Regions from separate parts of the Bradyrhizobium sp. SUTN9-2 genome, predicted to be linked through region 3. Evidence: riboswitches for the same ligand, from Rfam matches in the RefSeq annotation. Region 3 holds a riboswitch; each other region holds the start of a gene.
What was found. Region 3 has a riboswitch for cobalamin ahead of XF30_RS26285 (energy-coupling factor ABC transporter permease). Riboswitches for the same ligand answer to the same signal wherever they lie in the genome.
Positions count from the first base shown of each region.

Region 1: it holds a riboswitch for cobalamin, as region 3 does, so the genes downstream of both, XF30_RS39250 (5-methyltetrahydropteroyltriglutamate--homocysteine S-methyltransferase) here and XF30_RS26285 (energy-coupling factor ABC transporter permease) in region 3, are expected to answer to the same signal.
Region 2: it holds a riboswitch for cobalamin, as region 3 does, so the genes downstream of both, metE (5-methyltetrahydropteroyltriglutamate--homocysteine S-methyltransferase) here and XF30_RS26285 (energy-coupling factor ABC transporter permease) in region 3, are expected to answer to the same signal.

Region 1 covers NZ_LAXE01000001.1:2,565,335-2,577,167, reverse strand. Annotated here, with positions in the region: partial or broken gene XF30_RS39255 (5-methyltetrahydropteroyltriglutamate--homocysteine S-methyltransferase) at 1-321, opposite strand, end outside; partial or broken gene XF30_RS39250 (5-methyltetrahydropteroyltriglutamate--homocysteine S-methyltransferase) at 649-1,571, opposite strand; cobalamin riboswitch at 1,675-1,876, opposite strand; gene XF30_RS38045 (hypothetical protein) at 2,015-2,284, shown strand; gene XF30_RS11730 (nodulate formation efficiency C protein) at 2,876-3,598, shown strand; gene XF30_RS11720 (thermonuclease family protein) at 5,352-6,107, shown strand; partial or broken gene XF30_RS11715 (carbonic anhydrase) at 6,116-6,860, shown strand; gene XF30_RS11710 (acyl-CoA dehydrogenase family protein) at 8,743-9,909, shown strand; gene XF30_RS11705 (FkbM family methyltransferase) at 10,907-11,554, opposite strand.
Region 2 covers NZ_LAXE01000001.1:2,383,574-2,389,138, forward strand. Annotated here, with positions in the region: gene XF30_RS11075 (hypothetical protein) at 362-574, shown strand; gene metE (5-methyltetrahydropteroyltriglutamate--homocysteine S-methyltransferase) at 840-3,173, opposite strand; cobalamin riboswitch at 3,279-3,500, opposite strand; gene XF30_RS39935 (hypothetical protein) at 3,587-3,829, opposite strand; partial or broken gene XF30_RS11090 (mobile mystery protein B) at 4,543-5,131, opposite strand; gene XF30_RS11095 (mobile mystery protein A) at 5,128-5,565, opposite strand, start outside.
Region 3 covers NZ_LAXE01000001.1:5,663,082-5,675,527, reverse strand. Annotated here, with positions in the region: gene cobN (cobaltochelatase subunit CobN) at 1-984, shown strand, start outside; gene cobG (precorrin-3B synthase) at 981-2,144, shown strand; gene XF30_RS26330 (precorrin-8X methylmutase) at 2,144-2,773, shown strand; gene XF30_RS26325 (precorrin-2 C(20)-methyltransferase) at 2,776-3,507, shown strand; gene cobJ (precorrin-3B C(17)-methyltransferase) at 3,504-4,238, shown strand; gene XF30_RS26315 (cobalt-precorrin-6A reductase) at 4,214-4,960, opposite strand; gene cbiE (precorrin-6y C5,15-methyltransferase (decarboxylating) subunit CbiE) at 4,959-6,140, shown strand; gene XF30_RS26305 (cobalamin biosynthesis protein) at 6,137-6,505, shown strand; gene cobM (precorrin-4 C(11)-methyltransferase) at 6,502-7,284, shown strand; gene XF30_RS26295 (cobyrinic acid a,c-diamide synthase CobB) at 7,284-8,594, shown strand; gene cobA (uroporphyrinogen-III C-methyltransferase) at 8,591-9,322, shown strand; cobalamin riboswitch at 9,368-9,586, shown strand; gene XF30_RS26285 (energy-coupling factor ABC transporter permease) at 9,624-10,301, shown strand; gene cobF (precorrin-6A synthase (deacetylating)) at 10,347-11,096, shown strand; gene cobT (nicotinate-nucleotide--dimethylbenzimidazole phosphoribosyltransferase) at 11,102-12,154, shown strand; gene XF30_RS26270 (histidine phosphatase family protein) at 12,147-12,446, opposite strand, start outside.

The DNA.
Region 1 (11,833 bases), 3.1 Mb from region 3:
TAGGAAGCCGGCGAGTTGCTCGCCAAAGTACTGCACCATGTCATTGCGCTCAAATTCGCCGTGCACGAGGACGTCAAGACCGATGTCCTCCTGCCAACGTACGGCGCGGGCTATCTCCTCCTTGATGAACCTATCGTATTGTTCGTCGCTCAACGCGCCTCGCGCATGCGCCGCCCGCGCATTTCTGACTTCTGTGGTCTGCGGAAAGGATCCGATCGTCGTGGTGGGAAACGCAGGTAGTCCAAAGCGTGCCCTTTGGATCTCGGAACGACGGGCAAACGGGCTTGTGCGCCGGCGTATCGTCTGGTCGATCGCCCTCATCCGGGCAGCGACATTGGCATCATGGATCTTCGGCGAAGTCCAGCGGGCAGTCGCAGCGCATTCCGAATCGGCAAGAGCGAGCCCGACATTTTGGTCGCCAGCGAGTGCTCGCGCCAGGATCGCAAGCTCACGCATCTTCTGAACAGAGAAAGCAAGCCAGCTCTTGACGTCAGACGCGAGCCCGGTCTCGAGTTCAACATCGACCGGCACATGAAGCAGCGAGCAGGATGGAGCGAGCTGTACACGGTGCTTGCCGAGCTTCGCAATCGCGGGCTCCAACCGCCGACGGAGCGACGACAAGTTGGATCGCCACACATTCCGGCCGTCGATGACACCGAGCGACGTGACGAGATCACTTCGACCGACAGCGACGATCTGATCCAACAACTCTGGCGCTCGAACCAGATCAACGTGCAGACCCGAAACTGGGAGGCTCAAGGCGGTATCCAAATTGTCGCCTAGGTCGCCGAAATAGCTGGCAACCATGATCTTGATAGCCGGTCCCTCCTTTGCGAACCGGTTATAGGCATGTAACAATGATTTTCGTACCGCTTCGTTCAGATCAAGGACCAGGCAGGGCTCGTCAAACTGAACCCAACTTGCCCCTCGTTCGACCAATTCATGCAGAACCTCGATATAGACCGGTATCAAATTATCTAATAGGGACAGGGGCTGGAACGCGCTATCGGCACTCTTGCCGAGCTTTAGGAATGTGACGGGCCCGATCAGGACAGGGCGGGTCTGAAAGCCGAGAGCCTTTGCTTCCTCATACTCTCGATGGGTTTGCGAGAGCAAAGTCTGAACGCCTGTCCCTTGTGAAACTCGGGAACCATGTAGTGGTAGTTGGTATCAAACCACTTAGTCATTTCCTGCGCGGGTGCGCGAGACCCCCGTGGGCCGAGACCGCAACTCGCATCCTGGTCGTCGCATTGTGATCCGCGAGCCATGGCGAAGTACGTCTTGAGGGAAATGTATTCTCCTTTCGAGGCGCAGATCTCCGGGACAGCACCAACCATGACACTTGTATCGAGCACCTGATCATACAGCGAGAAGTCATTCGACGGAATGATCGTGACGCCGAGAGATTTCTGACGAGCCCAGTTCGCGGCGCGCAGGCCGGATGCGTCCTCAAGCAATTGCTGCTCGCTGATCTTTCCCGCCCAGTAGCTCTCGAGAGACAGTTTGAGCTCACGCCTTGGACCGATGCGTGGCGTTCCGAGCGTAGCAACCGGAAGAGAGAGAAGAGACATAGTTTTAACCCCTGTTGGGGACAAAGGCCATGGCGGACGCAGGCAGAAGAAGTCGCGCGTGCGACGGCTGCTTGGCGCACCACCGAGACACCCCGCCCGTGGACCAATATATATCGTCGGGGCAGGTCTCCTGGCTCGCTGGTCATCGCTGCTGTCGGCCTTCCCAAAGCCGTGCGGGCTTCAGTGACATCGTTGGACAGTAGCTCGCCGCTCACAGTTGCGGGGGCAGCGCCGGAATTTGCACCGGCTTCCCTCTTAGCTCCGGATCAAGTGGGATTCGGAGAACCTCGACGACTTCGATTATCGGCAGGAGGACTCTTCCGTCAACCTCTCAGATTATGTGCCAAGCTACTCTGTGACATCTACTCGGCGAATAACCGTGCATTTCTATGATTCTCTAAACAGAGCTGCTGCAATCGCAAGTACCCTTGCCAGATGTCGGAGTGAGCATCGGAGCTGCCTTGAGGCGAGGCGGCCCCATCAATGAACCCGACAAAACCAGCCTGCGCGGCGAGAATTACCGCCGTTTCGAGCAGAATGCATTCGATGCGGCTTCCGATTTCCAGCGGTTCGCCCAGCACGTCGGCTGGCCAGCTATTTTCTCAACTAGAGGATCCGCATTGAATACGTCAAGGCAACCGGCGCAATCTAGAAACATACGCGGCGAGCAGGTTGATTTGCGTGCCAGCCACGCTTCAAAGTTTGTCGATTAAGTCGGCTTCGTGTCCCCAGCCATCATGTAGATCGAATGCCGACGGCAACGACAGCGAACCACACGGTTCAAGGACGGCAAACGCACTGCCGATTCTCATTAGGCACTTGGCATCGAGGCGTTTACCTCTTCCGCAAACTATCGAGTGCGGGACAAGGATGCACAAGCTACGGCCGATACACTGAATGGAAACATCGAACGTGCGCAGGTCGGAAAGTCGACAAGAATGACATAACACCCGTGCAAATCTCCGCCTGCTGCCTGGCACGAAGAATGCAAGCCCCTCGAACATGCCCAGTCTCTCCCGCTGGGCATGTCCAGCTCAGCCAATTGACGCTGTCGCTGGGTAGGGAAGTTAGCGGCGCGTGACATAGAGGGGAGCGCCTGCCCGCACGGGATAGCCGCGGGTGCCCCGACGCGTTTCCGTAAACTTCTTGGGCTCGCTCGCTCCTAGCAGGTTCGAGGTTGGCCCGCTTTGAAAGATGTACGGATGAAACGCGATAGGCCGAGGGTTATGAAGAGAATGTCGGGAAGACCCGCGCTATGGCGTTGCCTGAGCGGACTTCTAATCTGCCTAGCCTGGCCGGCGACCATGAGCAACAGTATTCGCGCAAGCGACATCCCAGTTGTCGAAAGACTCAAGTCAACTTGGCGAGCGCAAGATGGTGAGACGGTAGAACAAATTATCTCCAATGTCTCGAAGGTGGCACAGTTCGTCCCTCAGATGTGGGGCGTCGTTGAACTTGGCGAAAACGACTATGTTTTCGTTTCATGGACCAGGCACCGAGACAACAAATCAGACGAACAGTACGCTATCACCTGGAAAGTTGCGCTCGACGGCACGACTGAACTGGCGTCAACCTATGCGAAGCCCATGGAATTGGGCTGGCGCGCCCTAGCGCTCTCGTTGATCGCCAGAGAAGTCGCAGATGGTGAAAGGAACGCAAATCTTCGCTTTCTGCATGATCCGACTAACTTCAACTTTGTGACTACGCCGCAAGGCCGGCTCGGCGATCTTCTAGGGCAAGGCCGCTGCACTATCATTGAACCTGTTGGGGTAGACTACTTACCGAAGCGGAATGACAAGCCGAACGAGAAAGGCGATCTGTGGCGTATTCTGCTCTTGGTGAATTGCGATCTCCAAGGACCACGTTATTTTACACACAACGGGGTCATCACTTTCGAGAAGAGCGAAGGCCAAGATTGGGAGCCACAATCCTCCTTTGCCAAGCGGATCGCTAAATTTCCTCCGGGATCCTGGTTCCAACGCACCGAGCCAAAGGAAGAGGAAGACTTAGGAGACCGAAGGCCTTAGTAGACGGTCGCGCAAAGCAACATCGGACCGCAGCTGCCGTACGGTCGAACGCCTCGTACCACCTGCAAGACATACGCGGTCTGCAGTTGTGATGTTTACGGCTCCGCAACAGTGCGCCTGCCCTTCTTGCAGCATTTCGGCCCGCCTCACGAAAGGTCGAGCAGCACGATGGCGCTTTTCCGCCAGGTGTCGAGCTCAGCGGCGCACTAGTTTGCGAGATGTGGTTTGCCCGCCTGCACTCCACCCAGTGAGAGCAACCAAGTTGTGCGGGCACCAGCTCTCATGCATTCTTCGCTAGAGCGCTGGGGGATGCCTCGGGCCCGGGCCGATTCGGCGTGTGTGCTCCGCACGTCGCGTGACTGCGTGACGTGCGCAGGAGCGTGAGCGTAGCGACTTTGACCCGGCCCTAGGAACCGATGCCGAGACGAAATGGGCGAGGAAGTTACACTGGTAGCAAGCCCGGCATACCCGCTGAGCGCCTGCCCATTTCCGAGTCGCAGGCCGGGAAGCTCCGGAGCTGTACGCAGAACGTCGAGCGCCACTGACTCGGCTCTAGATTTCCTCGCACTGATTTGTCTGCACGTCATAGACCCGGATTCTAAGCTTGGGAAACCGCTTCTTTAGTTCTGCTCCACCTGCCGTGGCACCGTCTTTGGTTGCGAATTCCGCTCTGAGCTGACCATCTACTTCAAGCGCTTAAGATGAGACCGATACTTCCCGAACGACTGCGACCATGTCATTCCCATTATTAGTGAGGTGCTGAAGAATGATGTGTAGCTTGAGTCGGCTAAACCGTACCAGAGCTATTCGCCCCGCGTGCGCCATGGGCAAACGCGTATTGTGGACTGAACCCTCACACTGAATTGCATCAGGATGGCACTCGCGATTGTCCGAACACGTGGGCAGCTTGCGCACGCCCGGAGCATCCACGGCAAAGCGCGGCTCCATATCGCAGCCGTTCCAATTCCTGGAGCAAACGGGCGCTGATGCTAGCGTTCCTGGGTAAGCCACTCGAGATCGCAGGAACCGTCACGACCAATAGCGGCCGCCCGTAGCGCTGCCTGAGTCATAAACAATTCAGTTCTTGTGCAAATGGATGGGCGGTAGCACCAACGACCTATGGTGCAGCGCGGAGGAGCCAAATGCCACAGTGCGATTGGTAGCAACGATCATATGGCTCGGCGTGAGAAGGTACCGGATTTCCGCGATTTTCTCGAAAGAACGCTTCATCTATGCGGCGAGCATTGAGGCTGAACTCCGTCGCGTACTTTGCCTACACAGGCCAGAGCGAGTCAGACCAGATCATTTTTGAGGATCTTTTTCGTGACACGACTTTTGGGGCGAATTCATCGCCCTCGTCGGAACTGTCCGGTTTGCTGATGGAAGTCGTCATCAACCATCGCAAGGTTGCTCCTCCAAGCCTGACTCCGCCGCAAGCACCGACGCTTCATGGTCCTCACTTTTGCAAAGAGGTAGCACAGCCTTCCAAGGCTCGGGTTTGTCTGGCATCTCGAGTTCGGCGCCACGAGGATCTCCTCCTCAGGTGCAGAGGGTACAGCGCGTTCAGGGTAAGAGAGGCGTCGATGATCGAAAGATACCGCCGCACGCACACGGAAACAAATCTCTTGATCCTTACGCAGCGTCAGGTCGTAGCTTCGAACTCACGCCAGGCTCTCATAAAGCACACATCGAAAGCCGAACGGACATCTGCGGTCGAGCAATCGAATGTATCGGCACCGGATCGTGCGTGAACATGGATCAGGAGCGAAAGGTTATTGTCGGGATGAAGCACCCCGGAAGTATGTTCGTATTGATCGCTCTCATCACATCTCCGGTTTTCGCCGTGACACTCAGCGGTGCTCCGCGCATCCTCGATGGCAATACGATCGAGATCGAGAAAACAAACGTCCGGCTCTCAGGCATCGAAGCTCCTGAGACGGATCAGATTTGCCTCGACGCACAGGGCCGGAAATGGGCCTGCGGCGTAGCTGTTCGCGACGAGCTCATCAAGCATTCGAATGGGCGAACGTGGGATTGCCATACCGAAAGAGTCGATGAGTATCGGCGAGCCCTCGGCAGCTGCTTCATCGAAGGCGAGGATGTAAACGCCTGGATGGTACGCTCAGGCTTGGCGCTATCGGCTGGTGCATCTCACCATAGCTACATTGTCTATGAGTTGGTGGCGAGCACAGCCAATGCGGGACTGTGGTCCGGCGCATTCATCGCGCCCTGGGACTGGCCTCGCCGCAATCGGGGCACGATTATCGTGGGCGCGACGTCGGTTCCGGTCGACGCTCAGGAAGTTCTGCTTGGATCCGTCTTGCTATCGGAACCGCCGTCGCCCGAGTGCCTGATAAAAGGCACTGTCGAGCGCAGAGGCGAGCGCATTTACTACCTGCCAGGGCAACCCGGTTACGAACAACTCGACATGACGAAGACGCGCGGTGGACGCTGGCTCTGCAGCGAAGCGGAAGCCGACGCCACCGGGTGGCGTAAGGCCGTGCGATGAGGCGACACATGAAAGCAGCCCATTCTCAAGACATGCACCATTTAACCAGGCACGCGCGTTCGCGCCGGTCACTGTTGCTGTTCGCTGTTTCGACAGTTTTCCTGCGGTTCGGCAGTAAGATTGTCGATGCGAAGGAAGCAAAAGGCCCGCCCAAGCCAAACAACCTGCTCTCGCCAGATGCTGCCCTGAATCGGTTGCTGAAGGGGAACGATCGTTATGTCCAGGGCGCACCACGAGCCGACAATTTCAGCCGCGAGCGGCCGGTCTTGGTTGAAGGACAAAATCCATATGCAGCGGTTCTGAGCTGCGCCGACTCCCGCGTGGTCCCCGAACTTGTCTTCGACAGCGGATTAGGTGATCTGTTTGTCTGCCGCGTGGCCGGTAACTTCGCTAACGATGATACGCTCGCCAGTATGGAATACGCGGTTGCCATACTCAACACGCCGCTGATCCTCGTACTTGGCCACGATCATTGCGGTGCGATAGACGCCACGATCAAGTCGCTCCATGAAGATAAGCGGCCGCCGGGGCACATTTTATCCCTGGTAACTGCACTTTCTCCTGCAGTGAAAGCATCTCGCGACCAAGCCGGCGACGGGATCGCCCAAGCAACCCGACAAAATGTGATCGATAACGTCAACAAATTGAAATCGGACAGGTCCAATTCTGAACGGCGCAGTCGAGCAGAACCGACTGAAGGTCGTCGGGGGCCTGTATCGGATCGACACCGGCAAGGTCGATATCGTGAGCTGATGCTAGCGCCTTCACGCTCCCGGCAATCGTCTGCCGCCTGATACATCGCTTCAGATCCGCGCAATATTGTTGGTCCAACGTCTACCACAAATACGCCCGGATACTATCCGCTCTACAATTGTCATCGCTTCAGGACTCCTAGATATGCGCGGCCTCTTAATTCTTCTCGTGTTTTACGCACTCATGTTGGCAACGCGCGGCCAGCAACAAGAAACACACATAGCGCGTCCGGCAGCATTCATGCCTCCTGATTGAGCCGCCAACCCAATGGAGGTGGTTCGGGTAGCAGATTGCAATGCGAAGCATTGCAGGCTCTGAACTCCAGAGCACGCGACGATCCCGAGAGCTTCTCGTCTCCGATTGGGTAATGCATCCTCGGTCATGCTTTTATAACCGAGCTCAGCCAGGGCTGAGGGATCACACAGAACAACCAGCATGACTGCCCGGCCGGGCTGTAAAGCAACATGCTACCTGTATCCGTACCAGACAGCCCTCCTGCATGAGCCATTTGGTGACCGGGACCATCGGAAAACCAGCCGCGCATCAATCATTCGCTAGATGGTCTCGTTCGCCGTCCTCCATGACGAGCTCGGCACGAGAAGAAACTCGAAGCTTACAAAGTGCGTCGCCTTTACGCGGGGGCTGGTAGGTTCTAAGTCGCGGCGAGACTTAGCAGGTTTCTTGTTCTATCTGCGCAGGTCAATTCGGTGCGACAACAGCCATGTTTCAGCGCGCGCACCGCGCCTACAGGCCGGAGAGCATCTGGTAACCGCGCTTCCACAATCAGGCCCTTCAAGCACGGATTCGCTTAGTGGGAACAGAGCACTAGCTTCAAAACGTGTCGTGCCTGGTCTGTCACAAAGCTCGTGGTGCGCGCATAGTTGTCGCACGAATTTGGCAAGCTCGGAAGGCTGCAAGCATTGGTAGATCGCCGAAGAAAGAGGCGCCACCGGCCGCAAGAGGGTCGGCCAGTCAGGAATGTGCTCGAACTTGCGTTCGGTATGTCAGAACGTGGCCAGACTCCTCTGTCGCTGGCAAGCCCGGAAAGCCACCGAAACCTGTTCGTAACGCTTCGTCTTCGCTCGCATGAGCGGACCACTCTTGCAGTCACCTCGAACGCGGAGTTGATCGTGCAATTGCGTCCGGAGCCGCCGTGCGTTTCACGAACACCTGCGTTCTTGAACTCTGCTTCTAAGCAAGCGCTCACCAGCAGTCGCAGGAGCAGCACATTTGGGCTGTTGGTAAACCTCAGGAGACCGGAGCCGGACTTAAGCTTAAGCAGGAACGTTGAACCGGGTTGGTGGCGGTCGCGGTCCGCCTCTGTGGTTTTCTTCGCGGCCTGTTAAGGACATCTTGTGCCTAAAAGCAAACCGGAGCGCAAGAGCATTGCGCTGGCACGGCACGGCGGAGTGATCTCGCGCAGTTCAGACAAAGCCGGCAGCTATGCTTGATGGCACGTCAATTGCTGGGAAGACGGGCAAGAGACCGCAGGCTTGGGCGCTCTCCCAAGCACAACTCAAGAATTCCAAACGTGGTTCGACCCGGCCTGTCACAAGTGTGACCACACGTTCATGTGGAAACGACATGCACCGCATGCCCCGATCGACCGCCGGAGATTCAGTTCGACAAACGCGGATCGATCCCGCCGCAGCCTATCGGCTGCTTTGCCGGTCAGCCCCAATGGCAGGGCGACAGCTATATCTCGGTCAGGCGTCCGGCCGCACAAGTTTGGGAAGCTACCGTGTCCGATCTCATGGACTCGATATCAAGTGCGACTGCTTTGAGAACGCCGTCCAGCGGGGCCAAATCACCTGGCCTTGCCATGCGGCGCCCATATGAATGACGCGCGGCGATGACCGGCTCAAGACACGGAGGATGATCTATGAACGCTCCACCAGAAACGGTGACTTCCAGAACCCACGCCGCGGCTGCGACCTGGGCTAATCTGTCGCCGCTACTCGTCGAGATCCGTGCGCGTCGCAACGAGTTTAGCCGCACGCAGAAGATTCCAAAAGAAATCATCGACAGTTTCAGACGCGTCGGCGTCTATCGGGCTATGGCTGCCAAGCGATTCGGCGGCGAGGAGCGAACGCCGGCCGATTTTTGTCGGCTGGTGGAGCGCATTTCCGAGGCCGACGGCTCCGCCGGTTGGGTCGCCAGCTTCGGGGATGGAGCTCGCTACCTCGCTGCTCTTCCGGACGACACGCTTCGCAAAGTGTACGCCAATGGACCTGACGTGGTGTTGGCGGGTGCGCTTTTCCCACTCCAACCCGCTAAGCGATGCGCCAAGGGACTTATCGTGAACGGCGTGTGGCCATTCGCTAGCGGCTCGCCAGAGGCGGATTTGATAGGAGTTGGTATCACGTTGGAAGACGATCCGAGCGGTGATCTTCCGCGTGTAGCGGTGATGCCGGCCGAGAAGGTGACAATTCGGCCCAATTGGGACGTCATCGGACTGCAAGGCACCGGAAGCCACGACGTCGTCGTCAGCGACGTCATTGTGCCAGAGGAATGGACGTTGATCCGCGGCGGTCCGCCGACACTTGATGGGCCGCTCTATTGTTATCCATCCGTCGCCTTCGCCGCGCAGGCGCATGCGATTGTTGGCATCGGGATTGCGCGTTCTGCAATAGACGAGGTGATCGCCATGGCCGCAACCCGTGCCTCGATCACTGGAGCGCCCGTGATGGCTGAGCGCGGCTATGTGCAGCTTGAAATCGCCAAAGCCGAAGCGATGCTACGTTCCGCTCGTTCTTTCTTTTACGACGCCACCGAGGAGCTGTGGAAGGAAGCGCTCAAGGGTGAGGTAAATCTTGGCACCACGACGCTAATGCGGCTCGCGGCGACGAACGCCGCGCGGCAGGGCGCTGAGGTCTGCAGAATTGCCAGCGGTCTGGCTGGAACTGAGGCGCTCTATAACGCCAGTAATCTAGCACGGGCCATGTGCGACAGCTTCGTGGTTGCCCAGCACGCAGCTTTAAACGAGGGAACGCTCCAGAGCGCTGGCCGCGCCCTTCTGGGAAGTGCAATACAGCCGGGCTTTCCATAAAGTTGGTCACGCACGGGCAAGCCACACGCCACGCCAACGGATTACTGAACTTGCGCGATGAGTGGCCTGCCGCTGAGGGCGTGGCCCCTTGTTTCAATTTGAACAAAGACACCGCAGGGCAAAGGATCCCGCTACATATCCTGGACTACCCGTTCGTTGTCCAAACATACGAGTCCTTATAGCCTCTTAGCCCCTCAATCATCGACGTTACCGAGCAGGATACACCTGAACTTATGCGAAACGGCTCGCGGTTCAACTCACGAACTCTCCAAATCACGCGCTAGCGGGACTCTCGCACCGATTGCCTACTTGCCGTTTGTGGCGCACGGTGCGGAAGAAGCTCTCAATGGCGCATTATCCTAGCATTCACCCTTGCGGCTCATCGATGCGGGCACGCAAGCGCTGGCAGCGGCCGTGCGACCTTAGCCTGCGCGTACTGTATACGCCCGATCGGAAAGTCGATCAATCCACTCTTGCCCGCTGCTGGCGAATTGGCAACGACGGCGCGGAAAAGACGCTTCGGCCTTCATGAGGTCGCGCTTCGCCCGGCCGGCTATCTTGCGGCTGATGAGTTCCATGGCGGCAGCCAATACAGCGAGCCCTATGCGTTTAGGATGGAGTGATATCGGCAAGCCGGACCTAGTTTTGGCTGCGCCGGTGAAGCCGCGCGATCAGATTCGGCGTGATCGGCATTAGATCCTGGCGAGTGTCGGTCGAGCGGGTCCGACGTAGCGGCGCCAAGAGCGCGCGAGCCCGTGCTGCTACGGTTCGATCGCCACGGTAGCCGCACGGCCTGCCTTCCTCCGGGCCGCGTGGACCCCAGCACCGCCATGGCGCTGGCCGCTCCCAATGGGTCGGTCGACATGCACGCCGGCCCAATGGACAAACCGCACTGCCTGTCCAGCTCACGATAGCCGCTTGACGATCACCGTTGTGCAGCTGTGGCCAGCACGGAGTCCGCTGGTCAGGTCATGAATGAGACGCTCGATATGAGCCGCTAGGCGCGCGCATTTTTGAGCAATACATCACCTTCCACTGCGCGCGGATAGTGAGCCGCCACTTCAAAGGATGGCAATAAGTTAAGAATGGCTTGCAATGACAACTGCCCTTCGTAGAGCTCGCGGTCACTATACTCGGTGTAGATGAAACGCGTGTTGCTGAACGTCCGCATACCGCCGGCGATAACGTCGGCTTCGGCTCCCTGAACGTCCATCCAAATAAAATCGACTCCGTCCAGCTTAGCTTCGCTGCACCAGTCGTCCAGCCGCCGTGTTTCAACCGAGACAGGATGATCAAACCGGACCCAATCGTACTCGGTAAGATGGTTCTTCGGACGGCGTATTGAACCGGATAGGTCCCAATCCTTTGCATCGCCATCTGCATTGCTGGGGTAGAAGTCGATCGTCCCGTTTCGATCACTGATGGCTATTTCAAACAGCTTCACCCTATTGAGGGATGGGCCGAGCTTCTTCTTGAAGCGCGCGATCGCTCTGGGGTCCGGCTCAAAGCAGTAGAGCTGGGGTTGCGGGCAGAGTTCTAGGAACTTTTGCGTATCAGTCCCGTCATTGCAGCCGATATCCAGGATGACTGGATTCGGCTTCTTAAGAAGTGAGATGATGTGCTGATGTACTTCTACGGACGACACAGCTGCTTTTCCATGGTGCGCGGAGATTTGGTGAATTTCGACATCACACGCCAGAAGCCGCTGCACAATGTATATCAAGGTATAAGCTTCATTTGTCAGTCAGTCCTTTTGATCCACGACAGCTGTTTGGATGCCATCGACATCAAACTGAGAGGTTATCCATCCCGATGCAATTCTCGAACTTATCGTCGGAACGCGCGGCCTCAGTGAGCCAGATCGTCGTATTGGCTCTTTCAAGTTGCCGAAGACCGCCTTCCTTTGAGCGTCACCTGTTGGATA
Region 2 (5,565 bases), 3.3 Mb from region 3:
AGAAACGAACAAGGTTTAGGAAATCTTAAGTGATCTCCGCAAAGTCGAAACTGGGACGGGGCCGTGAGCGACATACGCGGCCTTGGCTTAAAGAGGCAGGCCCGCGAACTCGCCAACCCCGGCGGGCCTTGCTCTATCCTAATGCACTTTGAGCCTGCTACGGAGTATGAAATAGATCATATGGCTTGCCGGGAGGGCTGCTATATGGTCGCCTTTACCGGGTTGGCGAAATATTTCACTTAAGCCTTTTTCACCCGGAGCTTCTTGGCGATGAAGCCACAGCGGCTCCCGGCTGCGGCCTTTGTGCTGCTACCGCGATCTCATCGGCAACCTGCAACGCCATCATCGCGACGGAGGACATATGCCCAAGGAAAATTGCCTGATTGTTCGTGCTGCCGGGAAACAACTGGATCTGTTGAGGGGCGAGGCCGCGCGCATCGCGAAAGCGGCCAACGTGGGCTGGTGGACTGATCGTGCGGAGGTCGGCACTAGGTTTTGCTTTGAGGATGCCGAAGCCAGAAACTCATTCGCACTTATTTGCGACAGCTTCAACATTGCCAGCCGAGAAGGCTAGCTAGAAAAATCCTGCCGACCTGTGGCCGGCGGGAGTTGAGAGTTGGAGATCTAGCGACCGGACTTCCATGACCGCTGAGATGCCGCCAGCTGAGTTGGACTTCGGCGTGGCAAGCGGCCGGAGGTGATCGTCTTGTCGCAGTCCAGGGGCTGCCCACCATCGACAAATTGACGTGATAAGGCTTGCCGCTGTCAAAAGGGGGGTAAAGTGCATCGGCAGTCTCCCTTGCGGAATTAGGGCCTTGACGATCTAGCTTGCGGCCACATCAAGACGCCTTGCGAAGTTCGCGCGCGGCCGCGACCATGTTGACGAGCGCCGGGCGAACTTCCTCCCAACTGCGCGTCTTCAGACCGCAGTCCGGATTGATCCAGAGCTGCGAGTCCGACAGCCGCTTTCGGGCGAGGGTCATCAGCTCTTTCATCTCGGTGGTATCAGGCACGCGCGGCGAGTGGATATCGTAGATGCCGGGACCGATGTCGTTCGGATATTTGAAGCTGGTGAACGCGTCGAGCAGCTCCATCTTCGAGCGCGAGGTCTCGAGCGAGATGACATCGGCGTCCATTGCCGCGATCGCGTCGATGATAGCGTTGAACTCCGAATAGCACATGTGGGTGTGGATCTGCGTGGCGTCGGCAACGCCCGTGGAGCAGATGCGGAAGCTCTCCACCGCCCAGTCGAGATAGGTTTTCCAGTCGGACCGGCGCAGCGGAAGGCCTTCGCGAAGCGCGGCTTCGTCGATCTGGATCATGGTCGCGCCGGCCTTTTCGAGATCGGTGACCTCGTCGCGGAGCGCGAGCGCAATCTGGCGGCAGGCTTCGCTGCGCGGCATGTCGTCACGGACGAAAGACCAGTTCAGGATCGTCACCGGCCCGGTCAGCATCGCCTTCATCGGCTTCTTGGTCAGCGATTGCGAATAACGCCACCATTCCACAGTCATCGGCTTCGGCCGGGAGACGTCGCCGAACAGGATCGGCGGACGAACGCAACGGGAGCCATAGGACTGCACCCAGGCATGTTGGGTGAAGACGAATCCGGAGAGCTGCTCGCCGAAATACTGCACCATGTCGTTGCGCTCGAACTCACCGTGCACGAGTACGTCGAGGCCAATCTCCTCCTGCCAGCGTACTGTGCGGGCGGTTTCCTCCTTGAGGAATTGCTCATACTGTGCGTCGCTCAGCTTACCCTTGGCATGTGCAGCCCGGGCGTTGCGGACGTCGGCCGTCTGCGGGAACGAGCCAATCGTCGTGGTCGGGAAGGCGGGCAAACCGAAGCGCTTGCGCTGAACCTCGGCACGGCTTGCAAAGGCGCTCTTGCGGCTGCGCATCGCCGGGTCGATCGCGGCCAGCCGCTTGGCGACGGCTGCATCGTGGATTTTGGGCGAGGTCTTCCGCGCGGTCGCTGCACGCTCGGACGCACCGAGAGCGTTGGCGACGCCCGTATCGCCGGCAAGCGCCCTGGCCAGGATCGACAGCTCACCGATCTTCTGCACCGAGAAGGAGAGCCAGCTCTTCACGTCGGGATCGAGAGCAGTCTCAAGCTCCAGGTTGATCGGAATATGTAGCATCGAGCAGGACGGCGCGATCTGAACGCGCCCCTCGCCGAGCTTTGCGACGACCGGCTTGAGCCGGTCGACCAGCGCCGGAAGGTTGGAACGCCAAACGTTGCGGCCGTCAATGACGCCGAGTGAGATGACGAGATCTGAGCGGATGCTGGATGCGGCGATCTGGCTCAACTGATGCGGCGCACGGACGAGATCGACATGCAGACCGGCCACTGGCAGTGCCAGCGCGGTTGCCAGATTGTCGCCGATGGCGCCGAAATACGTCGTCAGCATGATCTTGATGCCAGGGACCTCTTGGGCGAACCGCGCATAGGCGCGCCGGAGTGCGCCTCTTGCTGCATCGTCGAGGTCGAGCACGAGGCAGGGCTCGTCGATTTGCACCCATTCGGCCCCGCGTCTGGCGAGCTCCTGGAGCACCTCGACATAGACGGGTACGAGGCTTTCGAGCAGCGAAACCGGATCGAATGATGCATCGGCACTTTTGCCGAGTTTCAGGAACGTGACCGGACCGACAAGAACCGGGCGCGTCTGATACCCGAGTGCCTTGGCCTCATCATATTCCTCGATCGCCTTGCGGGAGGAGAACTTGAAGGTCTGGCCCATCTGAAACTCGGGGACCATGTAGTGGTAGTTGGTGTCGAACCACTTGGTCATTTCCTGCGCGGCTGCGCCGTGGCCGTGATGCGTGTGACCGCAGCTGGCGTCTTGTTCCTCGCCTTGCGAGCCTCGCGCCATCGCGAAATAGGTCTTGAGTGATACGGGGCCACCCTTCCAGCCGTAGGCCTCAGGAATGGCGCCGACCATGACGCTCGTGTCCAGCACCTGATCGTAGAACGAGAAGTCGTTGGACGGAATGATGGTCGCACCGAGCGACTTCTGACGGGCCCAATTGGCTGTGCGGAGGCCGAACGCAGTTTCGAGCAGTTGTTGCTGGCTCGTTTTGCCGGCCCAGTAGCTTTCGAGCGCGGTCTTGAGTTCGCGACGCGGCCCAATACGGGGCGTGCCGAGTGTAGCAACCGGAAGAGAGAGAGAAGACATAGCTTTAACCCCATTGTGGTGGGGGCAAAAGGCCATGGCGGGCGCTGGCAGGGCAGCCGCGAATGCGGCAGCTGCTTGGCGTCCCACCGGGACACCCCGCCCGTGGACGATTACGTTATCGGGGCAGGTCTCCTGGCTCGCGGGTCATCGCCTGCATCCGGCCTTCCCGAAGCTTGCGCTTCAGTGACACTGATGGATGTGGGCTCACCGCTTACAGTTGCGGGGGCAGCGCCGGCGTTGCGACGGTTCGAATAACCGAACGCGCACCGGCTTCCCTCTTAGCTCCGGGTCAAGCGGACCCGGAGAACCTCGACAGCTCCGATTATCTGCAATGGGGTGCCGGCGTCAACCTCTCTACGTTCACTTCCACTGCGGCATGCCGTCCGGAACGATTGTTTGCACGATCAATGAATTCAACGCTTCATGATCGCAAAATCCGATCGTTGCACAGCGTTACGCACTGGTTGCACCCGGTTGACTACCTTGTGTGTGCCGCCGTCACGTGCAATCGCTACATTAAGTTTTGCTTGTGCCTTGTTGGCCATACGTAAGGAGGACAATGGCCAAATCACCAGCGCGTAACCCATGGCTTCAAATTCAGCAGTAGTAAAGAGTGGCGTCTTTCCAAATTCCGTCAATTTCGCAAGCAGTGGCACGCCAGGCATTCGCTCGCGAAGACGCGGAACATTTCCGCTGAATGCAAGGTGTCAGGGAAGATCGCGTCCGCCTGCCTCTATGTAAAACTTGGCGCGGGTGACCGCGCCGTCGAGCTCTTTTGGCGGCCGCGTCCATTCTGGCAATGATCACGAGATCGCAACGGGCCTTTTGAAGCAGCGGCAACCTTCTCCGCCATATCGTGCGCGTCGACACTCTTCTTGTCGTTCTAGTGGGCACAATTGTTGGTCAGAATCTGGATCTTCCAGATGCAGAGCGGCCGCGCCGGAATTCTCCAGCCGCATATGATGCGCCGAAGCCACATGGTCGCGGAATTGAGGTAGAGCAGACACAATAGAATTCCCGAAATCGCGCGCTACCTTGCATCAGGAGGCGAAGGCGCGCCCGCCAACACCTGATGTAGTGCTCGTGGAAATTGAAATTGACGACGGGTTTTATCGATAGTGCACAAAACGGTCAAATTGCTCTGGCGGTGTTATTGCGCTACCTTGCGCGGATAGCCGTTGTCTTCGTGTAGTGCCAAGGCGCTGACGTAATTCTAAAATCTGACCTTTGCCTACATTGAGCGGACGGTCTTCGGACGAAAACCCCATCCTGCTCCCGTCAAAGTTTTTCATTACCGAACCCATCATTGCCGAGCTAGCTAAGGTAAGCGCTGATTTGGCCAGGATTTGCCAGATGTGGACTGGTCAGTTTATGACCGCGCGAAAGCAACAAGTGGTGCAAGATCATGGTTGTCAGCCGCCTGAAGTGCCGCAATGTAGGCCGTGCGCACAGTGCTGGCTGTCTGCAAGTCGGCGCCGCCCCATGTGAAGCGTTAGCCGCCAAGCTGCACGATCAACACATCAGCAGCCAGTCGTGACCAACGGCCGTTGCCGTTTGGAAACGGATGTACGGATACGAGGCGGTGATGGAAGCGAACGGCAAGTTCGTCCGGTGGGTAGGTGTTGTTTTCGACCCAATACCTTGCGTCGTCGAGGACCTGATGCAGCGAAATTTCGATCAGATGGCGCGACGCCGAGATTGCGCTCCGTCGTTCGGAATTTTCCAGCCCAGCGCCAGACGCGTTCGAACATGCGCCGGTGCAAGCTCTTGAGAAAACTTTCTCGAGTCGCAACTTTCCGGCGGCCGAATGCCCAACGGTTTGCCGTGGCGATATTCTGCTGCTCAAGTTCGTTTAATTCGCTGCGCATAGTAATGTGCGTTGGGATTAGATCTTCGCACTCCTGGGGCGTCAGCGGTGTCGCGTGATCGTCGGCGACGTGCAGATCAGTATTAGTCATTCATCATCCCAGAGACGCGCGGGGCGTTTCAATAAATCCTCGATCGCTTGCTCCCGAAGCGCGCGGGCAGCCTGATTGTTCTCCACAGCCTGGTCCTCAAGCCGCATCGTTTGTTCGATGGCTCGTGATTGCCGCTCGGCGATATCGGCAGCTCGCTTGGTGACGACTTCTGCGAGGGGGCGCTCGGGTACAAGCACATAGACCAACCGGCAGCCGAGGGCCTCAGCCGCGCGTTGAAGCGTATTGAGGGTTACACTGCCGCCTTGCTCGGATTTTTCAAGTTCCACAATGCGTGGCTGCGAAACGCCCAGCCTCTTGGCATATTGGGCGGTGGTCATGCCGAGCGCGTCGCGGATCGCGCGAATCCAGCCCTTGGAAGGGCGCTGGGCGTGCGAGAGCGCTCGGAGCGTGGCGAAGCGGCGGTCGAGATGGCA
Region 3 (12,446 bases):
CTCGTGGTGGATCTCTGGGGCTCGGCGACGATGCGCACCGCAGGCGAAGAGTTCGCGATGGCGTTGCATCTGGCCGGCCTCGCGCCGCGCTGGGATCACGCTTCCGGCCGTGTCACCGGTTACGACATCATCGCCCCGGCCGAGCTCGGCCGTCCGCGCATCGACGTCACGCTGCGCGTATCCGGCCTGTTCCGCGATGTCTTCGCAGGGCTGGCGCAATTGTTCGAAGCCGCCGCCGAGGCGCTCGCCGCGCGCGAGGACGAGGGCGATGAGAATCCCTATCGCCAGCGTGCGTCCCGCGTGTTCGCGCCGCGGCCCGGACAATACGGCGTCGGGCTCTCGGCGATCCCGGATGCCTTCACGCCGGACACGCGCGAGGCCGCAGGCGAAGCGTGGCTGTCGGCATCGTCCTGGGCGTTCTCTGCCGATGGCGCGATGCAGCCGGATCGCGCAGGTATCGAACAGCGTCTCGCGTCCGCCGACGCTTTTGTCCACGTCCAGGACTTGCCCGAAACCGATCTGCTGCTGGCCGCCGATTATGCCGCGCATGAGGCAGGCATCGCCGCGGCAGCCGCGAACCTCGGCGCAGGCGTGCCGTCGCTCTATCACCTCGATGCGACGCGGCCCGGCGAGCCGCATGCGCGCACGCTGACGGAAGAGATCTCGCGCGTCGTTCGCGCACGGGCGGCCAATCCGGCCTGGATCTCCGGCATGATGCGCCACGGTTTCCGCGGCGCCGCCGAGATCACCGCGACGCTGGAGCACATGGCCGCCTTCGCGCATCTCGCCGGCGCGGTGCCGCCGCATCTGTTCGACCTCTATTACGACGCGACACTCGGCAACGACGACGTCCGCGCCTTCATGGCGCACGAAAATCCGTCCGCACTCGCCGCGATGGAAACCTGCTTCACGCGCCTGCGCGAAGCCTCGCTCTGGCGAACCCGCCGCAATTCGATTGCAGCGGCGCTGCGGGAGGCCTCATGAGCGCGACCACGGTCAAGGGTTGGTGTCCCGGCGCGCTGCGCCCGATGCAATCGGGCGACGGGCTCGTGGTGCGCGTGCGTCCGTTCGGGGGACGCCTTGAAGCACCACAAATCTCCGGGCTTGCGGAACTCGCCGAGCGCTTCGGCAACGGTCTAATCGACGTCACGAGCCGGGCCAATCTGCAGATCAGGGGCGTTCAGGAGGACGGCCATCGGCCGTTGCTCGATGGTCTGGCGCAACTGGCGCTGCTCGATCCCGACGCCGACATCGAAGCCAGGCGCAACATCCTGGTGACGCCGTTCTGGAGCAACGGCGACGAAACGCAGTCGCTCGCCGCGGAGCTCGAGGAGGCGCTTGCCGATTCTGGCCTGGCGCTTCCCACCAAGTTCGGCTTCGCCATCGATGACGGGCGGTCGCGTGTTCTCGCCGGCGATTCCGCCGACATCCGCATCGAGCGCGACCGCTCGGGCGGTCTCCTGGTGCGGGCCGATGGCGCCAAGCTCGGTCGTTCCGTTGAACGCGGACAGGCCGTGAGCGCGGCGCTGGCGCTCGCAAGCTGGTTCATCATCTCCGGCGGTGCAAACGGCGGGCGAGGGCGCATGGCAGCCCACATCGCATCCGGCGCCGTGTTGCCTCAATCCTTGCGCGGCGAGACCGAGCCTGCGCCGGTGATGGCCGCGGTGCGTCCCGGGCACTATCCGCAAGGCGCAATGGTCGGGGTGGCGTTCGGGCAGATGCTGCACGCGACGCTGCATCAATTCTCTGCTTGCGGCCATGCGCTGCGCATGACGCCCTGGCGGATGGTGCTGAGCGAGGGCAAGCGCGAGATGCCGAGCGCGGCGGGGCTCATCACCAGGCCCCATGATCCGGCGCTGCGCGTCATCGCCTGCAGCGGCGCGCCGCGCTGCCGCGAGGCCCATGCCGATACGCGCGCGCTGGCCGCGGCGCTGGCGCCGAGCATCCCCGCCGACGCGCGACTCCACGTCTCCGGCTGCGGCAAGGGCTGCGCCCATTCCGGCGCGGCTGCGGTTACCCTGATTGCGACGCGCGCCGGGTTCGATCTCGTCCGCGACGGCTCGACCCGCGACGCGCCGGTCCTGCGCGGGCTGAACGGCGCCGACATCGTCAGCGATCCCTCCATCCTGGTCGGAGGGAACTGATGCCGCACACCTACGAGACCGACGGCGCTGTGATCTACCGGCAATCCTTTGCCACCATCCGGGCCGAGGCCGATCTCGCGCGCTTCACGTCGGACGAGGAGCAGGTGGTGGTGCGGATGATCCATGCCGCCGGCATGGTCGGCCTCGAGGCGCATATCCGTTTCACCCCTGATATGGCGATTGCCGCGCGCGCGGCCTTGCAGAAGGGCGCGCCGATCCTGTGCGACGCGCGCATGGTGTCCGAAGGCATTACGCGCGCGAGGTTGCCCGCGGCCAATGCCGTGATCTGCACGCTCGGCGATCCCGCCGTGCCCGCGCTGGCGCAGTCCATGCGCAACACGCGCTCGGCCGCGGCCCTGGAGCTGTGGCGGCCGCATCTTGATGGCGCGATCATCGCGATCGGCAATGCACCGACCGCGCTGTTTCATCTGCTCAACATGCTGGAGGATCGCGACTGCCCGCGGCCGGCTGCGATCATCGGCTGTCCGGTCGGCTTCGTCGGCGCGGCCGAATCCAAGGCCGCGCTGATGGTCGATCCGCCGGCACCGGCGCTCACCGTCGAAGGCCGCCTCGGCGGCTCCGCCATCACGGTTGCTGCCGTGAACGCGCTGGCAAGCCGGAGCGAATAGCCATGGGACGCATCATCTGCTGCGGTCTCGGCCCCGGCGATCCTGATCTGATGAGCGTGCGTGCCGATCGTACGGTGCGGGGCGCCAGCCACGTCGCCTATTTTCGCAAGAAGGGCAGGTCCGGTCAGGCGCGCCGCATCGTCGAGGGCATGCTGGCTGCGGGCGTTACCGAATATCCAATGGAATATCCGGTTACGACCGAGATTGCTTTCGACAGCCCCGAATACGTGCAACTGCTCGCAGGTTTCTATGACGAATGGGCCGAGCGCCTGGCGCGGCTTTCGCGCGCCGTCGACGTCGTCGTGCTGTGCGAGGGCGATCCCTACTTTTACGGATCGTTCATGCATCTGCACACGCGCCTGCAGGGCCGCGTCGAGATCGAGGTTATCGCCGGCATTCCCGGCATGGTCGGTTGCTGGAACGGCGTCGGCCGGCCGATCGCGCTCGGCGACGACGTGACGACGGTGCTGATGGGCACGCTGCCCGAGGCCGAGCTCGAACGGCGCATGCGCGATTCCGATGCACTGGTCGTCATGAAGACCGGCCGCAATCTCGCAAAAGTGCGCCGCGCGCTCAGCTCCGCCGGGCGGCTCGCCGATGCCTGGCTGGTTGAGCGTGGCACCATGCCAGGCGAGCGCGTGGTGCGGCTCGCCGAGATCGATGCGGCTGACTGTCCCTATTTCGCGATCGTGCTCGTGCACGGCAAGGGCCGGCATCTGGATGCCGCCGAATGACAGGCACACTGACCATCGCGGGCCTCGGGCCGGGCAGCGACGCGCTGGTGACGCCGGAAGTTTCCGCCGCGCTTGCGACGGCGACCGACATTCTGGGCTATGCGCCCTATGTCGCGCGCGTGCCGCCGCGGCCTGGGCTCACTCTGCATCCATCCGACAATCGCGAAGAGCTGCAACGCGCGAGCGAAGCCCTGCGGCTTGCCGCCGAAGGCGGTCAGGTCGTCGTCGTCTCTTCTGGCGATCCCGGCGTGTTCGCGATGGCATCCGCCGTATTCGAGGCGCTCGAGCAGGCGCCGGAATTTCGTGAGCTTTCGATCCGTGTGCTGCCCGGCGTCACCGCGATGCTGGCGGCCGCCGCGCGTGCCGGCGCGCCGCTCGGCCATGATTTCTGCGCGATCAACCTCTCCGACAATCTCAAGCCGTGGGCAGTGATCGAGAAACGCCTGCGCCTCGCGGCGGAAGCCGATTTTGCCATCGCGATGTACAACCCGCGCTCGGCCAGCCGCCCGGAAGGATTCGGCCGTGCGCTTGCGCTGCTTCGCGAAGCCGGCTGCGGCGAGCGTCTCATGATCTTCGCGCGCGCGATCAGCGCGGCCGATGAAAAGATCGAGATCGTGACGCTGAACCAGGCGACGCCCGAGATGGCCGACATGCGCACGCTGGTGATCCTCGGCAACTCGCAGACGCGCCGCGTCGGCCGCTGGGTCTATGCGCCGAGGCGGGCAGAATGACCGAGCCATTGCATCACGTCAGTGACACTCTCGACCCTTTGGCGCTCGGGCAGCTCTGGTCGCGAGATCATGATTACGGGCAGGCCGAGCATGCGCGCCGCGTCGATCTTCGCGCGTGCGCCGTCGCCGCCGGAATTGCGGGCGACGATCCAGGCGATGCCGCGCGTGTGCAGCATCTCCAACTCGCCGTCGAGGGTGAAGGGGCCACGCGATACGATCACATCGGCCGCGAAGGGCAGCGACGCTTCGGGCGGATCGACGAAACGCAGCGTGTAGGCATGTTGCGGCTTGGCCGCGAACGGCGCGATGTGCTGACGGCCGATGGCGAGGAACACGTTTGTCGGCACCTCGGGCAGGGCCGCAACGGCGGCGTTGACGTCGGCGACCTCGATCCAGTTGTCGCCGGACACCCTGGTCCAGGGCGCGCGCTCCAGCGCGATCAGCGGCGCATTGGTGTCCGCGCAGGCCTCGACCGCATGACGGCTCATTTCGGCAGCGAACGGATGCGTCGCGTCGATGACATGCGTGATGCCTTCGCGGCGGATGTAGTCGGCCAGCCCGCTCACGCCGCCAAACCCGCCGATGCGCGTCGGCAGCGGCTGATCGGCGGGCGCGCGGGTGCGGCCGCCATAGGAATAGACGGCATCGATGCCGGCGCGCGCGATCTCCGCGGCGAGCAGGCTCGCATCGGCCGTTCCGCCCAGAATGAGGGCGCGAATCATGTCTGATCCCTGGCTGACCATCATCGGTATCGGCGAAGATGGCCTTGCCGGGCTGTCGGAGGCAAGCCGAAAGGCGCTTGCCAAGGCCGACACCGTGTTCGGCGGCGAGCGCCATCTTGCGCTTGCCGAAATTGGCAGCCGAGGTCGTCCATGGCCGGTGCCGTTCGATGCGGATGTCGTGCTGAGCTGCCGCGATCGGCCGACGGTGGTGCTCGCCTCCGGCGATCCGTTCTGGCATGGCGCCGGCGCAAGCCTCGCCGAGAAGCTCGGTGGCGACGAGTGGATCGCGCATCCTGCTCCGTCCACCTTCTCGCTCGCCGCCGCGCGGCTGGGCTGGCGACTCGAATCCACCGTCTGCCTCGGGCTTCACGCCGCACCGTTCGAGCGTCTCGGTCCGCATCTGGCGCGAGGGGCGCGCATCATCTGTCTCGTGCGCGATGGGAAAGCGGCTGGCGATCTGGCTAGGTGGTTGAGCGAGCGCGGGTGGGGCGCCTCGGCCTTCTGGATGCTCGCCGCCCTCGGTGGCCCGCGCGAAAGCGTCACAGAATATCGCGCCGATAGTCTTGCCGGTGATCTCGCCGGAAACCTGGTCACCGTCGCCGTCGAGGCGAAGGGCGGACAGGGGATGCCCCGCAGTTCGGGATTATCGGACGACCTCTTCATGCATGACGGCCAGATCACCAAGCGGCCGGTACGTGCGCTCGCGCTCTCGGCGTTGGCGCCGCGGCCCGGCGAACGGTTGTGGGATATCGGCGCAGGTTCAGGCTCGATCTCCGTGGAGTGGGCGCTGTGTGGTGGGACGGCGAGTGCAGTCGAAGCGCGCGAGGATCGCGTCGCGAACATTCGCAAGAATGCAGCCGCCTTCGGTCTGGCACATCGGATCACAATCGTCACGGGCAGGGCACCGGAAGCTCTTGCCGGGTTGGAAGCGCCGGATGCCGTCTTCATTGGCGGTGGTCTCGACGAAGTGTTATTTGATGCGATCTGGTCGCGGCTCTCGCTCGGAGCGCGGCTCGTCGCACACTCGGTCACGCTGGAAACGGAAGCGTTGCTCAGCGAGCTACATCAGCGCCATGGTGGCGAGCTTATGAGAGCCGAAATTTCTCATGCCGCTCCGCTCGGCCGCTATCGGTCGTGGGAAGCAGCACGCCCCGTGGTGCAGTGGAGTGTGGTCCGATGAAGGTCGCCGGACTCGGCTTCAAGCGCGATGTGACGCTGGCTTCGTTGCGCGAAGCGCTGCTCGCTGCGGGCGGTGCGGAAGGGCTTGCGGCGATGGCAACCGTCAGCGACAAGGCCGATACCGAGGCGCTGAAGCAGCTCGCACGCGAATGCGGCGTGCCGATCAGGGCCGTTCCGGTCGCGACACTGGCCGGCATCGACACGCCCACGCAATCGAAGCTCATCGCGGAGAAATTTGGCACCGGATCTGTAGCCGAGGCTGCTGCGCTCGCGGTCGCCGGTCCGCGCGCGCGGTTGATTGCAGCACGGGTTGTCTCGCAGGATCGCACCGCGACCGCGGCGATTGCCGAAGGAGACGGCCCATGACCGTGCATTTCATCGGCGCCGGGCCGGGCGCGCCCGATCTGCTGACGTTGCGCGGCCGCGACCTGATCGCGGCCAGTCCGGTTTGTCTCTATGCCGGCTCGCTGGTGCCGGAGGGCGTGTTGGCGCATTGCCCGCCCGGCGCACGTATCGTCAACACCGCGCCAATGTCGCTCGACGAGATCATCGCCGAGATCGCAGCCGCGCATGCGGCAGGCCTGGATGTCGCGCGGCTGCATTCCGGCGATCTCTCAATCTGGTCGGCGATGGGCGAGCAGCTCCGCCGTTTGCGTGCGCTCGGGATTCCCTACTCGGTGACACCCGGCGTTCCCTCGTTCTCGGCTGCCGCGGCCGCGCTGGAGGCTGAGCTGACGCTGCCCGGTCTTGCTCAGACGGTCGTGCTGACGCGCACGCCGGGCCGTGCCAGCGCGATGCCCGAGGGCGAGAAGCTCGCCGCGTTCGCTGCGACCGGCGCGGTGCTCGCGATCCACCTGTCGATCCATCTGCTCGACCAGGTCGTCGCCGAGCTGACGCCGCATTACGGCGCGGATTGCCCGGTCGCGATCGTCTGGCGCGCGAGCTGGCCGGAGCAGCGCATCGTGCGTGCGACGCTCGCAACGCTCGATGCGTTCGTGGGTGGCGAGATGGAGCGCACGGCGCTGATCCTGGTCGGCAAGACGCTTGGCGCTGCCGATTTTGACGAGAGCCGTCTCTATGCCGCCGATTACGACCGCCGCTACCGGCCCGTCGGTGCCGAGCCGCGCTTTCCGGAGGCGTCGTGATGCCGGCGAGCCTTGTCATCTCCGCGCCGGCCTCCGGCGTCGGCAAGACGACGCTGACGCTGGCGCTCGCCCGCGCCTGGCGCAAGCGCGGCTTGAACGTGCAGTGCTTCAAGAGCGGCCCCGACTATATCGATCCCGCCTTCCACGCCGCGGCCACGGAACGCGCCTCGGTCAACGTCGACAGCTGGGCGATGGATCGCAGCACCATCGCGCATCTCGTCAGCCGTGGCGGCGATGCAGATGTCGTGCTCGCCGAGGGATCGATGGGCCTGTTCGACGGTGTCGCTGCGCGCGGTGTCTCCGGCACGGGAGCGACCGCTGATATCGCGGAGATGCTGGGTTGGCCGGTGGTTCTGGTGATCGATCCCTCCGGCCAGGCGCAGACTGCGGCAGCGATCGCCGGCGGCCTTCGCGATTACCGCGCCGGCGTGCGCCTTGCGGGCGTCGTGCTCAATCGCGTCGCCAGCCCGCGCCATGAGGATCTGGTGCGGCGCGCGCTGAACGAGGCCGGTATCAAAGTGTTCGGCGCGCTGCCGCGCCATGCCGAGATCAGCCTGCCGAAGCGGCATCTCGGTCTCGTGCAGGCCGAGGAGCAGGCCGAGATCGGCAAGCTGATCGACGAGGCCGCGCGCTTTGTCGCCGAGCACGTCGATCTCGATGCGGTGCTCCACTCGGCAGGCCAATGGTCGCCGCAAGCTGTGGCGAACGGCTTGAACGTGAGGCCGCCCGGCCAGCGCATCGCGCTGGCGCGCGATGCGGCGTTCTCGTTCGTCTATCCGCATATGCTGGAAGCCTGGCGCGCGGCGGGCGCCGAGATCGTGCCGTTCTCGCCGCTGGCCGATGAAGCGCCCGATGCGAGCGCCAACGTGTGTTGGCTGCCCGGCGGCTATCCCGAGCTTCATGCAGGAAAGATCGCGGCCAATGCGCGCTTTCGCAGCGGCTTGCGCGCTTTCGCCGAGACGCGGCCGGTGCATGGCGAATGCGGAGGCTATATGGTGCTGGGCGCAGGCCTGACCGACGCCGACGGTATCAGCCATGAGATGGCGGGGCTGCTTGGCCTCGAGACCAGCTTTGCCAAGCGCCGCATGCATCTCGGCTATCGTCTTGCTGAACTGGCTGCGCCGATGCCGGGGCATCAGCCTGGCGCGCGCCTGCGCGGCCACGAGTTCCACTATTCGACGATCCTCGCCCAGCCCGATACGCCGCTCGCGGTCGTGCACGATGCCACTGGCGCGGTCATTGCCGAAACCGGCTCGCGCCGTGGCCATGCCACCGGCACGTTCTTCCATCTGATCGCGGAGGACCGGTGAGCGGTTTTGTCTCTTTCGTTTCCGCCGGTCCGGGCGATCCCGAACTCCTCACGGTGAAGGGCGCCACGCGGCTGCGCGAGGCCGACGTCGTGCTTTATGACGATCTTGCCTCCGGCGCGATCCTCGATCTCGCACGGCCCGGCGCCAATCTCGTTGCGGTGGGAAAGCGGGCCGGGCGTCCTTCGACCAAGCAGCACCACGTCAACCGTCTCCTGGTCGACTATGCCGCAACCGGCGCGCGCGTGGTGCGGCTCAAGTCCGGCGATGCCGGCATTTTCGGCCGGCTGGAGGAGGAGATCGAGACGCTGCGCGAGGCCGGCATCGGCTACGAGATCGTTCCCGGCGTCACCTCCGCCTGTGTCGCCGCCGCCCAGGCCGGCATTCCCCTGACCCGCCGGTATACCTCCCGCCGGGTGCAGTTCATCACCGGCGCTGACGTCACGGGCGAGCTGCCGCCCAATCTGAATTGGGCGGCACTGGCCGACCCCGAGGCCACGACCGTGGTCTATATGGGCCGGCGCACCTTTCCGGCGCTTGCCGCAAAATTGATCGCGCACGGCCTCGCTCCCAGCACTCCGGCGCTGTTCGCCGAATCTCTCGGGCGTCCCGACGAACGGCTGGTCCGCACCACGATTGCCGAGCTCGCCGAGCAGCTTGGGCGCGGCGGCGCCGCTTCCACTGCGGCCGTCATCCTGATTGGCGCGCTGGCGGGAGAATATCCGGCATGACGGCTCCGGCAGCGGTTCGCCCCTTGACGCCCGCGATACGAAAGGGGCACACAAGAGCGGCATGGTGCTCGACGCGGCGCAAAGCGCCGGAGCATAATCGGGAATGGGGATGGGCGGACCCAGTTGCGGCGCCCAAAACCCCAGCCGCCCCCGCGACTGTAAGCGGTGAGGGCCTCCGAACCGCCACTGGACCGCAAGGTCCGGGAAGGCCGGAGAACCCAGTGAACCGCGAGCCAGGAGACCGGCCGTGCACGTATTGAGGCCAAGGCCGTCGGGTGTGACGGCGGAAAGGAATTGAGCCATGCATATCGAACCCGGGATCGTGACGGGCGCCAAGCTCGTGTTGAGTTACGCAACCGGCATCGCCGCAGGCGGCGTTGCCTTGAAGCTCGCGGTCGAGACCGTGCGCGAGCAGGGCGCCGGCTCGTTCGCGGCGCGGACACTGGCCACCACCGCTCTCGTCTTCGTCTTCTTCGAGATCCTGCCGCACTTTCCGGTTGGGGTATCAGAGGTGCACTTCATCCTCGGCTCGACCTTGTTCCTGCTCTTTGGTGCTGCGCCCGCCGCCTTCGGCCTTGCATTTGGCCTGCTGCTTCAGGGCATGCTGCTGGAGCCAGTCGATCTGCCGCAATACGGCATGAACGTCACCACGCTTCTGGTGCCGCTGTTCGCGATCCAGGCGATCGCCAAGCGGATCATTGCCCGCAACACCGCCTATGTCGATTTGAAGTACGGTCAGGCGCTGGCGCTTTCGACGACCTACCAGGCCGGCGTGATCGCATGGGTGGCGTTCTGGGCGCTCTATGGCTCCGGCTTTGCGATGAGCAATCTCGCCAGCGTCGGGACGTTCGCTGCCGCTTATGCGCTGGTGATCGTGATCGAACCGCTCGCCGATCTCGCGGTGCTGGCGCTGGCGAAGTCGCTGCGCGGCGTCACCGCGCCCGGCCTCGTCACCCCGCGCCTGCACAACGCGGCGTAAGAGATCAGCGATGGGCGGCCGGTGTGGCCGCCCATCGCGCTCGCGATGCTAACGCTCTCTCTGATCGGCATCGGTTGCGGCGATCCCGCGCAGCTCACGCGCGCCGCCGTTGACGCCATCAACGCCGCCGATCTCATCCTGATCCCGCGCAAGGGGACTACGAAATCCGATCTCGCCGATCTCAGGCGAACGATCTGCGCCGCTGTGCTCACCAACAAAACGACGCGCATCGCCGAATTCGATCTTCCCGTGCGCGATGCGACCGAGGCGGACTACCGCAAGGGCGTCGACGATTGGCACGATGCGGTGGCCGCGATTTGGTCGCAGACGATCGCTGGGCATCTCGAAGATGAGGGCAAGGTCGCGCTGCTGATCTGGGGCGATCCTTCGCTCTATGATTCTTCGCTGCGCATTGCGCGGCGGCTCGATCCATTGCCGACAATCGAGGTCGTGCCTGGGATCACCTCGATCCAGGCGCTGTGCGCGGCGCATGCGCTGCCGCTCAACGACATCGGCGAGCCGTTTCTGGTCACGACGGGGCGGCGCTTGCGCGAAGGCGGCTGGCCGCAGGGCGTCGATACCGTCGTCGTGATGCTCAATGGCGGCACGGCGTTCCAATCGCTGGATCCAGAAGGCCTGCAGATCTGGTGGGGTGCCTATCTCGGCATGCCCGATCAGATCATCATGTCCGGCGCGCTGGCTGAACTGGGCGCGCGCATTGCCGCCGTGCGGCAGGACGCACGCGAACGGCACGGCTGGATCATGGACAGCTACATCATCAAACGCAGGCGTTGAGCAGCATGCTTCCCGAATGGGTTACCCAGAACTGCCCCGAGGTCTCCGCTGTTCATCGCGAGGCGGCCATTGCGCGGCAGGCGCAACTGACGAAGCCGACCGGCGCGCTCGGCCGGCTCGAGCAGCTCGCAATCGAGCTTGCGGGCCTGCAGGCCACCGAGCAACCACGCGCCGCGCGGGTGCCGATCATCATCTTCGCCGGCGACCACGGCATCGTCGCGCAGGGCGTGTCGGCCTATCCGCAAGCCGTCACCATCGCGATGATGACGAATTTTGCTGCCGGTGGCGCCGCGATCTCGGTGCTGGCGCGCGAGCTGGGTTCGAGCCTCGAGGTGGTCGACGCCGGCACGCTGGCCGAGGCGCAGATCGCGGGAATCGTCACCGACAAGCCGCGCAGCGGCACCCGCGATTTCAGTGTCGAGGCCGCGCTCACGCCGGCGGAATTGGCCTTCGCCTTCGAGGCCGGGCAGCGCGCGGTGGTGCGCGCCGAGGCCGGCCGGCCTGATCTCTTGATCTTCGGCGAGATGGGGATCGGCAACACCACGACGTCGGCGGCGATTGCTGCGAGCCTGCTCGGTGTGAGCGCCGGGGAGATCGCGGGCAGCGGCACCGGCGTCGATGCGGCCGGCCGCGCGCACAAGGCGCGGGTGATTGATGCGGCGATCGCGCGCCACGGCGTCGCCGGAGCCGCGGTCGAGAAGATCCTGTGCGCGGTCGGCGGCCTCGAGATCGCGGCGATCTCGGGGGCGATCATTGCGGCTGCGCAACGCCGCATTCCCGTGTTGCTCGACGGCTTCATCGTCTCGGTGGCGGCGCTGGCAGCAGTGCGCCTCAACCCGTCCTGCCAGCCGTTCCTGTTGCCCTCGCATCAATCGGCGGAGCAGGGACATCGGCTGGTGTTGCGCGCGCTGAACGTGCAGCCGCTGATCAGCCTCGATCTCAGGCTCGGCGAGGGATCGGGTGCCGCGATCGCGCTGCCGCTGGTGCGCTCGGCCTGCGCACTTCACAACGGCATGGCGACGTTCGCGCAGGCCAACGTGCCGGATCGGCCTAGCTGATGCGTTGATTGACCGACACGACACGCCAGCCGCCCGCGAGCCGGTCGATCCGGGTCAGCGACAGCGGATCTATCACGAAGCGCAGCGCGGCGTCCGGTGTGAGATCGAGCGCGATGCAGAGCGTGGCACGAATGGTGCCGGAATGAACGACCAGCGCCGCGGAGCCTGCGCCAATCTGCGCCAGGCCCAGGCGGACGCGGGCGACCTGATCCGCAAAGCTCTCGCCGTTCGGCGGCCGTCCGTGCGCGGGATCGCGCCAGACCTGCGCGTAGGCCTCGCCGCCGGTCGCGGC